One region of the Rhizobium sp. HT1-10 genome, then DNA from elsewhere that is predicted to be linked to it. Evidence: predicted binding sites of a transcription regulator. Region 1 holds the regulator's gene; each other region holds the start of a gene.
The links. The regulator PhoB, encoded in region 1, activates phosphate uptake and scavenging genes when phosphate is short. The targets are predictions, from matches to a motif close to TGTCATNNANCTGTCAT.
Positions count from the first base shown of each region.

Region 1 (4,739 bases):
CCAGCCGGTGCCGATCGACCTTGAGCGCCTGCTGCAACCAATGACAGCCGGTCTTGCAGGCCTCGACATGCCGGTCCTGGTGCTCGACCGGGAGGCGTCGGTTGTCTACCAGAACCCTGCGGCCGAGCGCGCCCTCGACAGCTTTCCGCTCGGCGCCCATCTCTCCGCCAAGCTCCGCTCGCCGGGCATTCTCGACATGGTGCGGGAAACGATTGCCACCGGGGTGCCGAACCAGATAGAGCATTCCGAGCGGCTGCCGTCCGAGCGCGTTTTTATCGTCCGCATAAAGCCGATCGATCTTCCGCCGCATGAATATGGCGGCCATTCCTTCTTTCTGCTGAGCTTCAAGGATGTCTCCGAGCTTCGCCACATCGACCGCATGCGCTCCGACTTCGTCGCCAATGCCAGCCATGAGCTGCGCACGCCGCTGGCCTCGCTGCGCGGCTTCATCGAGACGATCCAGGGCCCCGCCCGCAACGATCCGAAGGCCCAGGAGCGGTTCCTTGCCATCATGTTCGACCAGGCAACGCGCATGAGCCGTCTGGTCGACGACCTGCTGTCGCTGTCACGCCTCGAGCTGAAATCGCACCTGGCGCCGGACCAGAAGGTCGATCTCGTGCCGCTGCTCGGACATGTCCGGGATGCGCTGTTGCCGCTCGCCATGGATCTCGACGTCGCCATCAATCTCCACATGCCATCAGGCAAGGCGGAGGTCACCGGCGACCGCGACGAACTGGTGCAGGTGTTCGAGAATCTCATCGAGAATGCCTGCAAATACGGCCAGGAAGGAAAGCGTGTCGACGTGACGTTGCGCAATGCACCCGGAGAGCCGATCGAGGTTACCGTGTCTGATCGGGGTGGCGGTATCCCGGCGGAGCACGTGCCACGCTTGACGGAGCGCTTCTATCGCGTCAGCGTCGAAAACAGCCGCTCGAAAAAGGGTACAGGTCTGGGCTTGGCAATCGTCAAGCACATCCTTACGCGCCATCGGGCCCGCCTGATCGTGAAATCGGAAGTGGGTCGCGGCACCGATTTCACAGTCCGCTTCTGACGGTGCCGGACGAGTAAAAGTTTAGTTATTGGATCACCTTGTAAATCAGTGATTTAGCCTGTCATAATTGTTTCATTGCCCTGACATAAAAGGGCGTGGATTAGCCCGATAACAAAGAAGGCCTCGAATAGGCGAATTGCGATGTCGTCGCCGCGACGAGCAGACCAGCTTCCCTTGACGCCCTTCAATTTGAGGATAGAAACATGGCTTCGACACATATTCATTCAGCTTATGACGAAGATCTTAAGTTCCTGACGCGCCGCATCTCCGAAATGGGCGGTCTGGCAGAACAGATGGTTGGCGAATCCGTTCGGGCGTTGGTCAATGGCGACGTCGGTCTGGCCCAGAAGGTCATCTCCGACGACACGATTCTCGATCACGCCGAGCGCGAAGTCGGCGACAAGGCGATCCTGACCATTGCCCGTCGCCAGCCGATGGCCGCCGACCTCCGCGAAATCATGGGCTCGATCCGTATCGCAGCCGATCTGGAGCGCGTCGGCGATCTTGGCAAGAACACAGCCAAGCGCGTCTTGGCCGTGCAGGGCACCGGCGTACCGCGCAGCCTGGGCCGCGGCATCGAGCATCTCTCCGAACTGGCATTGGTCCAGCTCAAGGAAGTCCTCGACGTCTACACCACCCGTTCGCCCGACAAGGCCGTCTCCATCCGCGAGCGCGACGAGGAAATCGACGCGATGTACACCTCGCTGTTCCGCGAGATGCTCACCTACATGATGGAAGATCCGCGCAACATCACCACCTGCACGCATCTGCTGTTCTGCGCCAAGAACATCGAACGCATCGGCGACCACGCGACCAACATTGCGGAAACCATCTTCTACATGGCGACCGGCGCACTGCCCGAGGGCGACCGCCCGAAGGACGACACTGCCAATACCGTCGGCGCGATGACGGAATAAGCCCAAAAGGCTGTTGAAGGAGAGCGGGCCCCATGGTTCCGAGAGTTGCCGTCGTTGAAGACGAAGAAGCGCTCAGCGTCTTGCTGCGTTATAATCTCGAGGCTGAAGGCTTCGAGGTCGACACGATCCTGAGGGGCGATGAAGCCGAGATGCGCTTGCAGGAGCGCATCCCTGACCTCCTCATCCTCGACTGGATGCTGCCAGGCGTTTCCGGCATAGAGCTTTGCCGCCGGCTCCGGATGAAGCCGGAGACTGAGCGTCTGCCGATCATCATGCTGACGGCGCGGGGCGAAGAGAGCGAGCGCGTTCGAGGCCTTTCCACCGGTGCGGACGATTATGTGGTCAAGCCGTTCTCGACGCCTGAACTGATGGCACGCGTGCGCGCCATGCTGCGCCGCGCGCGTCCGGAAGTCCTGTCGAGCGTTCTTCGCTGCGGCGACATCGAGCTTGATCGCGAAACCCACCGCGTTCACCGCAAGAGCCGCGAAGTCCGGCTTGGGCCAACGGAATTCCGCCTGCTGGAGTTCCTGATGACCTCGCCTAGCCGCGTATTTTCTCGCTCGCAGTTGCTCGATGGCGTCTGGGGCCATGACATTTATGTCGACGAGCGGACTGTCGACGTCCATGTCGGGCGCCTGCGCAAGGCATTGAATTTCTCCAACATGCAGGACGTCATCCGCACCGTGCGCGGTGCCGGCTATTCGATGGAAGTCTGACGCACTACCAGCCATCAACAATTGGAAACGGGCCGCTTGGCCCGTTTTTTTATGGGTTCTCCGCGTTTGTCCAGGCGTTCAGGTCCTGCGCGAGGCGGCTTCCCTGCGGCGATGGCCCCAAGGCTCGAACTCGCTCCGTCCCAAACGCAAAACGGGCCTCGCGGCCCGTTTTCGTTATTCCTGACGGCCTTTGCCTAGCGGGCAGCGCGACGGCGCTCGTGGACCGGCTGATAGGCCATTTTCTGGTGATAGGTGCAGTATGGCGACTGGTCAGGCGATTCATGGCCGCAAAAATGGAAATCGTCCTTCAGCGGGTCGCCGACAGGCCACTTGCAGGTGCGCTCCGTCAGATCGGTGAGGCCGAGGCGGCGAGCGACCGGGACGACGGCGTTCGAGGTTGGGCGAAACTGCACGGGGGCCGTTGCGTCGAGCTCGGCGTCTTCCTTGACCATCGTAGCGCCTTCGGCACGAACGGTCGTGCGCGGGGCGGCAGGGCGGGTGCCGAAAGTGGTCGGACGGGCGGGTGCGACATTCCGCTTTGTCGAGCGTGCCGTCGAAGACGTGCCGCCGGCTTTCGCGCGCCCTGGCAGGCAAAGACGATGAACCTTGCCGATGACGGCGTTACGGCTGACGCCGCCCAGCTGCGCGGCGATCTGGCTGGCGCTCAAACCCTCGGCCCAAAGTTTCGTGAGCCTTTCGACGCGCTCGTCTGTCCAATTCATGCTTGTCTCCGACTGCGTTCCCAATGGCGGAATCCTTCGCCATTGCCTCGCATTCAATCGAGGCACAAAACGCTTTTAAATTGTGGTGACTAGGTCCGCCGCATTGCAGTCTAGTAATCAAGATTTAACCTAGTGTGAGGCTGACTCCGTGACAAGAGTCGCAGGAATCGCGGGGAATCGATTTCCGGGTTTTCCCCAACTTGCTGCCTAGTGTGATATTTCTGCAATAGCTTTATTACAGTCTCGAAGACCACATGAAACGCCATTTTCCGCAAGGCTAAAATCAACTATTCGTTGACCAATCCCCCGTTTGTTGACATCGTTCTGCGAAACGACAATAGTGCCCCGGCCGCCGCAAGGCGGCATTTTTCATTGCCGACGGCGGCTTTGCGGAACTGCAGCCGTCACGTCCTGATCGATCGAAGGAATAGCGCCATGGCTGAAGCCGCGCCACTCTATGACACCTACATGCGCGCACCCCTCAGGTTCGAGCGAGGCGAGGGCGTATGGCTGATCACGGAAACCGGCGAACGATATCTCGATTTCGGGGCTGGCGTTGCCGTTTCCTCGCTCGGCCATGGCCATCCGCATCTGGTGGGTGCGCTGAAGGCGCAGGCCGACAAGGTCTGGCATCTGTCGAACCTCTATGAGGTTCCCGGCCAGGAAATGCTTGCCAAGCGGCTGACCGACGCGACCTTCGCCGACAAGGTGTTCTTCACCAACTCCGGTGCGGAAGCGCTAGAATGCGCCATCAAGACGGCCCGCCGCTACCAGTTTTCCAAGGGCCATCCGGAAAAATTCCACATCATCACCTTCGAGGGTGCCTTCCACGGCCGGACCCTGGCGACCATCGCTGCCGGCGGCCAGGAAAAATATCTCGAGGGCTTCGGCCCGAAGGCCCCCGGCTTCGACCAGGTGCCGTTCGGCGATCTCGAAGCGGTCAAGGCTGCCATTATCGAGGCCACGGCAGGCATCCTGATCGAACCGGTGCAGGGCGAGGGCGGTGTCCGCCCGGTCGCCAAGGAATTCATGGTGGCCCTCCGCGAACTCTGCGACGAGCACGGGCTGCTGCTGATCCTCGACGAGGTGCAGTCGGGCGTCGGCCGCTCCGGCAAGTTCTTTTCGCATGAATGGTCGGGCATCACGCCTGATATCATGGCCGTCGCCAAGGGCATCGGCGGCGGTTTTCCGCTCGGCGCCTGCCTTGCAACCGCAGAAGCCGCTTCCGGCATGAAGGCCGGCACCCATGGCTCGACCTATGGCGGCAATCCGCTGGCCATGGCCGTCGGTGGCGCGGTGCTGGACGTGATCCTGGCTGAGGGCTTCCTGCAGC
Region 1 is NZ_JBCEBQ010000001.1:37,326-42,064, forward strand. Features, by position in the region: gene phoR (phosphate regulon sensor histidine kinase PhoR) at 1-1,051, shown strand, start outside; gene phoU (phosphate signaling complex protein PhoU) at 1,255-1,968, shown strand; gene phoB (phosphate regulon transcriptional regulator PhoB) at 2,001-2,684, shown strand; gene VH564_RS00190 (GcrA family cell cycle regulator) at 2,879-3,406, opposite strand; gene VH564_RS00195 (aspartate aminotransferase family protein) at 3,842-4,739, shown strand, end outside.

Region 2 (4,739 bases), 700 kb from region 1:
GGGGCGCTGGGGGGATATCTCCTGGGACGACGCGCTCGACGAGATCGCCAACGCCTTCGTCAAGGCGGAGACGAAGGATGGAAGCGAAGCGATCTGGCCCTATTTCTACGCCGGCACGATGGGCTGGGTGCAGCGCGACTCGATCGAGCGGCTGCGCCACGCCAAGCGCTACTCCGGCTTCTTCTCGTCGATCTGCACCAATCCGGCCTGGACCGGCTTCACCATGGCGACCGGCGTGTTGCGCGGCCCCGATCCGCACGAGATGGGGCGCACCGATTGCGTTGTGATCTGGGGCACCAATGCGGTCGTCACCCAGGTCAACGTGATGACCCACGCCATCAAGTCGCGCAAGGAGCGCGGCGCCAAGATCGTCGTCATCGACATCTACGACAATCCGACGATGAAGCAGGCGGACCTCGCGCTCATCGTCAAACCGGGCACCGACGCGGCGCTCGCCTGCGCCGTCATGCACATCGCCTTCCGCGACGGCTATGCCGACCGTGCCTATATGGCCCGATACGCCGACGATCCCGCCGGCTTAGAAGCCCATCTGCAGACCCGCACGCCGGCCTGGGCCGCAGATATCACCGGCCTTTCGGTCGAGGAGATCGAGGCCTTCGGCGCGCTCGTCGGCCAGACGAAAAAGAGCTATTTCCGCCTCGGCTACGGCTTCACCCGCCAGCGCAATGGCGCAATCGCCATGCATGCGGCAGCCTCCATCGCCACCGTTCTCGGCTCCTGGCAATATGAGGGCGGCGGCGCCTTCCATTCCAACAGCGCTATCTTCCAGATGAACAGCGCCGAACTGACCGGCCGTTCGATGAAGGATGACGACGTCAGGATGATCGACCAGTCGCAGATCGGCCGGGCGCTGACCGGCGATGCCGACGCCCTGCGCCACCGCGGCCCGGTCACGGCGATGCTGATCCAGAACACCAATCCGGTCAACATCGCGCCGGAACAGCGGCTGGTGAAGCGCGGCTTTGCCCGCGACGACCTCTTCGTCGCCGTGCACGAGCAGTTCATGACCGACACCGCCGCCATGGCCGACATCGTGCTGCCGGCGACGATGTTCGTCGAGCATGACGACATCTATCGCGCCGGCGGCCAGAACCATATCCTGCTCGGCCCGAAACTGGTCGAGCCGCCGGAAACGGTGCGCACGAACCTCTTCGTCATTGAGGAACTCGCCAAGCGCCTCGGCGTCGCCGACCGGCCGGGCTTCGGCTTCACCGCCCGCGAGATGGTCGACCGCATTCTCGCCGCCAGCCACCTGCCGGACTACGACTATTTCCTCGAGCACAAATGGTTCGACCGCCAGCCGGATTTCGACAAGGCGCATTTCATCGATGGCTTTGCCCATCCGGACGGAAAATTCCGCTTCCGCCCTGACTGGAGCAATCAGCCGGCACCGAACCGCCCGCCGAAGTCGGTCGGTCTGCTCGGTCCGCATGCCGAGCTGCCCGTCTTCCCCGACCAGGTCGACGTCATCGAAACCGCTGATGCGGAACATCCCTTCCGCCTGGCAACCTCGCCGGCGCGCAATTTTCTCAACTCCAGCTTCGCCGAGACCAAGACCTCCCGCCAAAAGGAAGGGCGCCCGGAGGTGATGATCAATCCCACTGATGCCGCAGCGCATGGAATCGTTGCTGGTGATCTCGTGCGGATCGGCAATGGTCGCGGCGACATTCGCCTGCATGCGCGCATTACCACGGAGGTCAAGCCCGGCGTTCTGATTGCCGAGGGCCTTTGGCCGAACAGTGCGCATGTCGATGGCGAGGGGATTAATGTGCTGACGGGCGCCGATCCGGTCGCGCCCTATGGCGGGGCGGCGGTCCACGACAACAAGGTCTGGTTACGCAGGGATGCCCAATGACGAAATTTGAAAAGGCCGGGGTCGAGATCGTCGGCAAGACGACGCTGTCGAAAGGCTGGACCGAGCTCAGCAGCTACGACATCGACTATACCGCCTCCGACGGCCAGACCCACCGCCTTAAGCGCGAGATCTATCACCGCACGCCGGCGGCAACCATCCTGCTCTACGATGTCAAGCGAGAGACGGTGGTCCTGGTCCGCCAGTTCCGCCTTGCCGCCCATCTGAATGGCGATCCGGGCTGGATGATAGAGACGCCAGCCGGCCTGCTGGATGGCGACGAGCCGGAAGCAGCCATCCGCCGCGAGGCCATGGAGGAAACCGGCTATCGTATCCGTGATGTCAGGTTCCTGTTCAAAGCCTACATGGCGCCCGGTGCTGTCAGCGAGGTCGTCCATTTCTTCGCCGCCGCCGTCGACAGCGGGGATCGCGTCTCCGCTGGTGGGGGCCTTGCCGAGGAGCATGAAGACATCGAGGTCATGGAGGTGCCGCTGTCGGAGGCGCTGGATATGATCGCCGCCGGCGTCATCATCGATGGCAAGTCTATCATGCTGCTGCAATGGGCAGCATTGAACAGTGGCAGCCTCGCCTGAGCCGCGTAAGATTTCCTGTCTAGCGACCGAGGCTTCATGAAACGGTCATCGACCCACACTAAGGCCAGCCGGTCGATAGCCGTCGTATCCAAGGAGATTCTCTCATGTGGCTCAGCAATTTCAAGCTTGTCCTTGTTGATGAGGTTATCGAGGCCGGTGCCGTCAGGATCGAGGACGGCGTTATCGCCGAGATCAGGGCCGAGCCGGTGACCGATGCGACCTTCGAGGGCGGCGGCCGGCTGCTGATGCCCGGTTTCGTCGATTTGCATGGCGACATGATCGAGCGCGAGATCGCACCACGGCCGAATGCGATGATGCCGATCGATTTCGGCATCCACGAGCTCGACAAGAAGCTCGCCGCATCCGGCATCACCACGGCCTATGCCGCGCTGTCGTTTGCTACCGAGAGTGTCTACGGCCACATCCGCTCGCTGGAAAACACCCGCGCCATCATCGAGAGCATCCACCGCCTGAAGGATGGCCTGCTGGTCGACCACCGCGTCCACGCCCGCTACGAGATCACGAATCTTGCCGCCTCGGCCGTCCTGCAAAAACTCATCGCCGACGACCTCATCGACATGGTGTCGCTGACAGACCATACGCCCGGCCAGGGCCAGTATCACGATATCGAAGGCTACACGGGGCGGATGGCCGCGCAGCGCGGCATCTCGATCGCCGCCGCCGAGGAGGTCGTCGCCAGGCGCATTGCGCTGCGGAGCAATCCGGAGGTCGAGGCGCGGCTGCGCGAAATCACCGATCTTTCGCTGAAGCACCGGCTGTCGCTCGCCTCCCATGACGACGACAGCGTGGAGAAGGTGGTCGAGATGCACGGATTTGGAGTCACCATCAGCGAATTCCCCGTGACCATCGAAGCGGCCCGCGAAGCTTGCCGGCTTGGCCTGTGGACGCTGATGGGCGCCCCGAACGCGCTGCGCGGCCTGTCGATGATCGGCAATCTCAGCGCTCTCGATGCCGCCGGCGCCGGGCTGTTGAACATTATCGCCGCCGATTACCATCCGGCCGCCTTCCTCTCGGCGACCTTCAAGATCGCTGCGGCCATCGATGGAAACCTGGCGGCGGCGGTTGCCATGGCCAGCCGCAATCCGGCAAGGGCGGCGGGACTGATGGACAGGGGCGAAATCGCGATCGGCCAGAAAGCCGACCTGATTGCAGTCGAGCCCGGCGCCGTGCCGCGCGTGCGGACTACTTTTCGCGGCGGCCGCGTCGTCTACAGCGACGGCACGCTGCATCCGCATCGTCTGCATCCGGCGCTGGTCGCCTGATCAGACCTTGTCGGGATCGACCAGCAGCGCGATCAGCTTCTTCAGGGCTGGTGGGATCAACGTGCCGCCAGCTTCCGGGGTCGTGACCGTGACGCCCTTTTCCATCCGCACCTTGCCTTCTGAAATCAGCTTGAGCGCCAGCGGATAGAGCTGGTGCTCGACCGTCAGCACCCGCTTCGCCAAGGTCTCGGCCGTGTCGTCGACCAGGACGGCCACGGAGCCCTGGCCGATGACCGGCCCCTCATCCATGCCCTCGGTCACGAAGTGCACGGTGCAGCCGACGATCTTCATGCCGGCGTCGAGCGCCCGCTGGTGCGTGTGAAGACCCGGAAACAGCGGCAGCAGGGATGGATGGATGTTGATGATCCGCCCCTGGTAGCGTTTGATGAACGCGCCGGTGAGCAGCCGCATATAGCCTGCAAGACAGAGGATGTCGGGCTGCAGCTTGTCGAGCTCGGCAAGGATCGCAGCCTCGTGGGCTTCCTTGCTTTTGAAATCGCCGCGCGGAATGGCAATCGCCGGTATGCCCTCCGCCGTCGCCTTGGCAAGACCGCCGGCCTCGGCCCTATCGGAGATGACACCGACGATCTCGGCCGGATAATCGGGCGCCTGTGCCGCCTTGATCAGCGACATCATGTTGGAGCCGGTGCCGGAGATGAAGATGACGGCGCGCTTGCGCGTATCGCTCATAGGGCAAGGGTTCCCTGATAGACGGTGCCGGCAGCCCCTTCGGCGCGACCGATCATCCGGCCGAGAACGATGACGGCTTCGCCTTCGGCCTCGAGCGACTTGGTGACGGCATCGACATTTTCGCTGGCGACAACCACGATCATGCCGACCCCGCAGTTGAAGGTCCGCAGCATTTCATGAGCCGCGACTCCGCCCGTCCTGGCGAGCCAGGAGAAGACTGGCGGAACCTTGACGGCGGAAAGGTCGATCTCGGCTGCCAGGTGCTTGGGCAGCACGCGCGGAATGTTCTCGGGAAAGCCG
Region 2 is NZ_JBCEBQ010000001.1:737,893-742,631, forward strand. Features, by position in the region: gene VH564_RS03685 (molybdopterin-containing oxidoreductase family protein) at 1-1,876, shown strand, start outside; gene VH564_RS03690 (NUDIX domain-containing protein) at 1,873-2,466, shown strand; gene VH564_RS03695 (alpha-D-ribose 1-methylphosphonate 5-triphosphate diphosphatase) at 2,571-3,749, shown strand; gene purN (phosphoribosylglycinamide formyltransferase) at 3,750-4,439, opposite strand; gene purM (phosphoribosylformylglycinamidine cyclo-ligase) at 4,436-4,739, opposite strand, start outside.
Region 2: a site for PhoB is predicted at 2,499-2,515, ahead of VH564_RS03695 (alpha-D-ribose 1-methylphosphonate 5-triphosphate diphosphatase). Genes of this name have one in related genera too.

Region 3 (4,739 bases), on a different contig from region 1:
GACCGTCGCGCTGCCGGATTGCGACCATTCGATCTTAATCTGATTGGCGATGGAGGCGGCCTGGTCGGGATCGTGCTGGCGGCGGAGCGCGGTGAACAGCGCGTCGAGGCGCTTTTCCGGGGACGCTGCCGGGTCCTGCTGCTCGACAATCCGTGTGTCTTCGGCCGCAGCCACTTGTGGCGCGACAATTGCGAGCATCAGCGGAATAAAAAGGCGCAAGGCAAAAACGAGCATGGCGGGCATAGTAGCCCGCCAGCGCCGGATATCAAAACGAATTTGCTTGCGCGTCATGCCGACCGAAATCCGGTCTTTGTCCCATGCGCGCGAGATCCGCAGCGCAATGGGCAAGCAAACCGCATCGCGTCAATCAGCCCTGACGAGCCTTGAAGCGTGGGTTCAGCTTGTTGATGATGTAGACGCGGCCCTTGCGACGGACGAGACGGTTGTCGCGGTGACGAGCCTTGAGCGACTTGAGCGAATTCTTGATCTTCATTTTTTCGATCCGCGAGGTTTTAGGGGGAATGTCACATTCGCCCGTATCTTTTAACAATCAAAAGCGCGCTCGTGGCGCGCTCTTTTAGGGTGGGGAGCAAATACCGTGTCGCTTCGGCCGTGTCAACCGACTATCCGGGGTTTTTCCCGTCGCAATCGGCCCCTCCCGGACTAAAGAAGGGTCGTGACATGACCCATCTTGCGACCGGGCCGGGCTTCTGTCTTACCGTAGAGATGAACAAGGGTGTTGTCGCGGGCCAGCCAGTCCGGCACCGAGTGAATGTCGTCGCCGATCAGGTTCTGCATGACGCACGCTGCGTGGCGGGCGGGATTGCCGAGCGGCAGTCCGGCAACGGCGCGGATATGTTGCTCGAACTGCGAGATGACGCAGGCCGCCTCCGTCCAGTGGCCGGAATTGTGCACGCGCGGCGCCATTTCGTTGGCGATCAGGCCACCGTCCGGCAGCACGAAGAACTCGATGCCGATGACGCCGACGTAGTCGAGTGCGGTGAGGATGGTTTCCGCTGCCGAGGCCGCCGCCGCCGCCGTGTCTGGCCACAGGTTGGCGGGCAGGGTGGAAGTGTGCAGGATGCCGGCGCGATGGACGTTCTCAGCCGGGTCGTAGCTCCTGATCGATCCTTCCGGATTGCGGGCAGCGATGATCGAGATTTCGCGCTCGAAGGGCACGAAGCTCTCGAGAATCAGGGGGACGTTGCCCAGTGCGGCATAACCACCCTCCGTGCTGTCTGCGAGCGAGCGGTAGACGCGCTGTCCCTTGCCGTCATAGCCGAGCCGGCGCGTCTTCAGCACGCCCTGGCCGCCGAAATCGGCAATGCCCGCGTCGAGGTCCGCCTGGCTGTCGACGGCATGGAAGCGCGCCGTCGGGACGCCGCATTCGTTGAGGAACTGCTTTTCCGTCAGCCGGTCCTGCGCCATCTCGAGCGCTTTCGGCGGCGGGTAGACGGCGACGCTGCGCGCCAGCAGTTCGGCGGCAGACACGGGGACGTTTTCGAATTCGTAGGTCACGACATCGCAGGCGGAGGCCAGCTCCGCCAGTGCTGCCGGGTCGTCATAGGCAGCAATGATCTGGCGGTTCGCCACCTGTGCCGCCGGGCAATCGGCCTGCGGCTCAAGGATGATGGTCTGGAAGTTCAGCCGTGCTGCGGCCATGGCGAGCATGCGGCCGAGCTGGCCGCCGCCGATGATGCCGATCGTTCTTGCCGTCATAGGTCATCCATCGGGTATTCAGCCACGGCAGCGCTCTGGGCCGCCCGCCATTCTTCCAGTCGGTCGGCGATATCGTCGTCGCTGAGGGCAAGCACGGCGGCTGCCAGCAGAGCCGCATTGACGGCGCCGGCGCGACCGATGGCGAGGGTGCCGACCGGAATGCCGGCAGGCATCTGGACGATCGACAGAAGACTGTCCTGGCCGGACATCGCCTTCGACTGCACGGGCACGCCGAAGACCGGCAGCGAGGTCATCGAGGCTGCCATGCCGGGAAGGTGAGCCGCGCCGCCGGCGCCGGCGATGATGATCTTGAAGCCTTCGTCGCGCGCGCCCTTGGCAAAGCGCACCAGCCGGTCCGGCGTGCGATGGGCGGAGATGATTCGCGCGTCATAGGTAATGTCGAGCGCTTCCAGCGTGTCGGCCGCGTTCTTCATGGTTTCCCAGTCGGACTGACTGCCCATGATGATGGCGACAGGCGGTCTTTCTGTCATGGCAACGCGTCCCTTCAAGCTGTGATATCCGGAATGATCTGGTCTTCCAGCTTGGTCAGCTTGTCCTTGATGACCAGCTTCTTCTTTTTCATCCGCTGCACGCGCAGCTGATCGCATCCCACTTCGATCATCGCGTTGATGGCAGCGTCGAAATCCTCATGTTCCTGGCGCAGTCGCGCCACGATGAGCCTGACATCGGCCTGGTCCTGATCGGGCATGGTGTTCGTCCCCAGTCGTAATCACGCGGAATCCTTTGGATGCCACGGGTGAATTGCGCAAGCTCCTATCACCAAATAACGGTAACGGGAAGTTATCCTTGACCATGAATTTGCCGCTTACAAGTCACTTTTTGGCCTTCGACATTGATGAATTAGTATGTCACACTATTGTCGTTAAAGCCTAGAACTCCAGCGATGGATGGCTGGGGAAGGCAAGCAGAAGGAAGGTCAAATGACTGTTCAAGCTCATCTTGAATCGCTCCAGAAAAAGCATGTCGCCCTCGAAGAGAAGTTGCACTCCGCAATGACTTCCCCTTCCGTGGATGACCGTGAAATTGCGGACATCAAGCGAATGAAGCTGAAAATCAAAGACCAGATCCAGCGTATCGCCACATCGGTACATTGAGTTAGCAAGACACGGTTGCCGCGTTTCGCGCAAACGTTCCGTGGACTTCAGGCAGACGGCCTGCGCCTCCCGGGATGCGGCACCGAACACAGAACTGGCATAGTGTCGCGCCGACTTCGTTCGTGAGGAGTGGGAGTTGGCGCCGACATTCGGTTCTAAGCGGCAGGTCGCTTTTGTTTTGACCAATCGTTCCAGTCGGTCGTTTTCGAAACCCAGCCTGCTTCGGCTGGGTTTTGTTATTTAGCCCGGCTGACGGTGCTATCGTTTTCCGGCGAACTCCCCTTGTCAGTCGGCGCCAACGGATTTACTCACAGGTCGAAGTGCCGGACGTTGTCTTCCGGTTGGATGCGCCGAATAGGAATCCTGCATGACCTTGCCCCCAAGCCGTTGCCGTCTGGTGCTGATCGTGCCCGATATGGCCGATGTTGCCGAACAGCACGCGCTCGTCGCAAAAGCCCTTGAGGGAGGCGATGTCGCCTCGGTGATCATCCCGCAATATGGGATGAACGAATTCGACTTCCAGAAATCGGCGGAAAAGCTGGTGCCGGTGGTGCAGGCTGCCGGTGCGGCGGCGCTGATCGCCGGCGATAGCCGCGTTGCGGCCCGTGCCAAGGCCGACGGTCTGCATGTCGCGGGCGGTATCGATGAGTTTACCGAGGCGATGGAGAAGCAGTCGGCGAGCTTCATGGTCGGCGGCGGTATCGCCAAGGACCGCCACACGGCTCTCGAAATCGGCGAGTTGAGACCAGACTACGTCTTCTTCGGCAAGCTCGACGGAGATTTCAAGCCCGAGGCGCATCCGAAGAATGTCGATCTCGGCGAGTGGTGGGCATCGATGATCGAGATCCCCTGCATCGTCATGGGTGGGACCGACCCGAACTCGGCGCTCGACGTGGCGCTTTCCGGCGTCGAATTCGTGGCGCTGAGATCGGCCGTCTTTGCCGACCCGGCCGCTGTATCCTCGGTAGTTTCCGCCGTGAATGCTCTGCTGGACGAAAAAGCGCCACGGTTTGAAGATTGATAGCAATCCATGTCGCTTTCGCCCCGCTATCATCCGTCCATGCTGTTCATGGCTTTCCTCACCGGATTTGCCGCGCTTCCCTTGTCGGCGAGCGCGCAGAGCGCGGCTGACGGTGTTGCCAACTCTCCCAATGTCGGCAGCTTTCGCACCGATCATATCGAGCCATCGAACGAGCCGAAACCCGAGCCTTTCAAGAAGGGGGGGGCCGTAAAGCCTTTGCAGCCCAACGCCGAAGAGCCGAAACCTTCCGGCGGCATCGGCGTGCTCGATCGGATGGGTGTCGGCCTGCCGGCGCTGCCGGCGGAAAAGCCCTATACCGGCGTTGTCGACGAAGCCTATGGCGCCTTTCAGCGCGGCTTCTATCTGACGGCCTTCCAGAAGGCACTTCCGCGCGCGCAGCTTGGCGATCCGGCGGCGCAAACCTTGATCGCCGAATTGCTGTCGCAGGGCCTTGGCGTCCGCCGCGATCCGAAGAACGCCGCCTTCTGGTACGGCAAGGCGGCAGAGGGCGGCAATCCGACGGCCATGTTCAAGTTTGCCCTCGCGCAAATGGAAGGGCGCGACGTGCCCCGCGACCGCAAGTCGGCGGACCAGTGGATGAAGAAGGCGGCCGATGCCGGCGAGCCCACGGCGCAGTTCAACTGGGGCCAGAGCCTGACCGCCGACAATGCCGGCGTCAAAGGGCTGGAGATGGCGCTGCCCTATTACGAAAAATCTGCCGCGCAGGGCATCGCCGATGCGCAATATGCAGTTTCGCAGATCTACATCAGTCTCGAGAGCGTCCCGGCCGAGAAGAAGCAGCAGGCTCGGCTGTGGCTGGCACGCGCCGCCAACGCCGGCTTCGACACCGCCCAGCTCGACATGGGAATCTGGCTGGTCAACGG
Region 3 is NZ_JBCEBQ010000006.1:129,552-134,290, forward strand. Features, by position in the region: gene VH564_RS16540 (hypothetical protein) at 1-243, opposite strand, end outside; gene ykgO (type B 50S ribosomal protein L36) at 368-493, opposite strand; gene VH564_RS16550 (5-(carboxyamino)imidazole ribonucleotide synthase) at 664-1,719, opposite strand; gene purE (5-(carboxyamino)imidazole ribonucleotide mutase) at 1,716-2,210, opposite strand; gene VH564_RS16560 (YdcH family protein) at 2,225-2,428, opposite strand; gene VH564_RS16565 (YdcH family protein) at 2,661-2,834, shown strand; gene VH564_RS16570 (thiamine phosphate synthase) at 3,202-3,855, shown strand; gene VH564_RS16575 (tetratricopeptide repeat protein) at 3,865-4,739, shown strand, end outside.
Region 3: a site for PhoB is predicted at 2,587-2,603, ahead of VH564_RS16565 (YdcH family protein). Genes of this name have one in related genera too.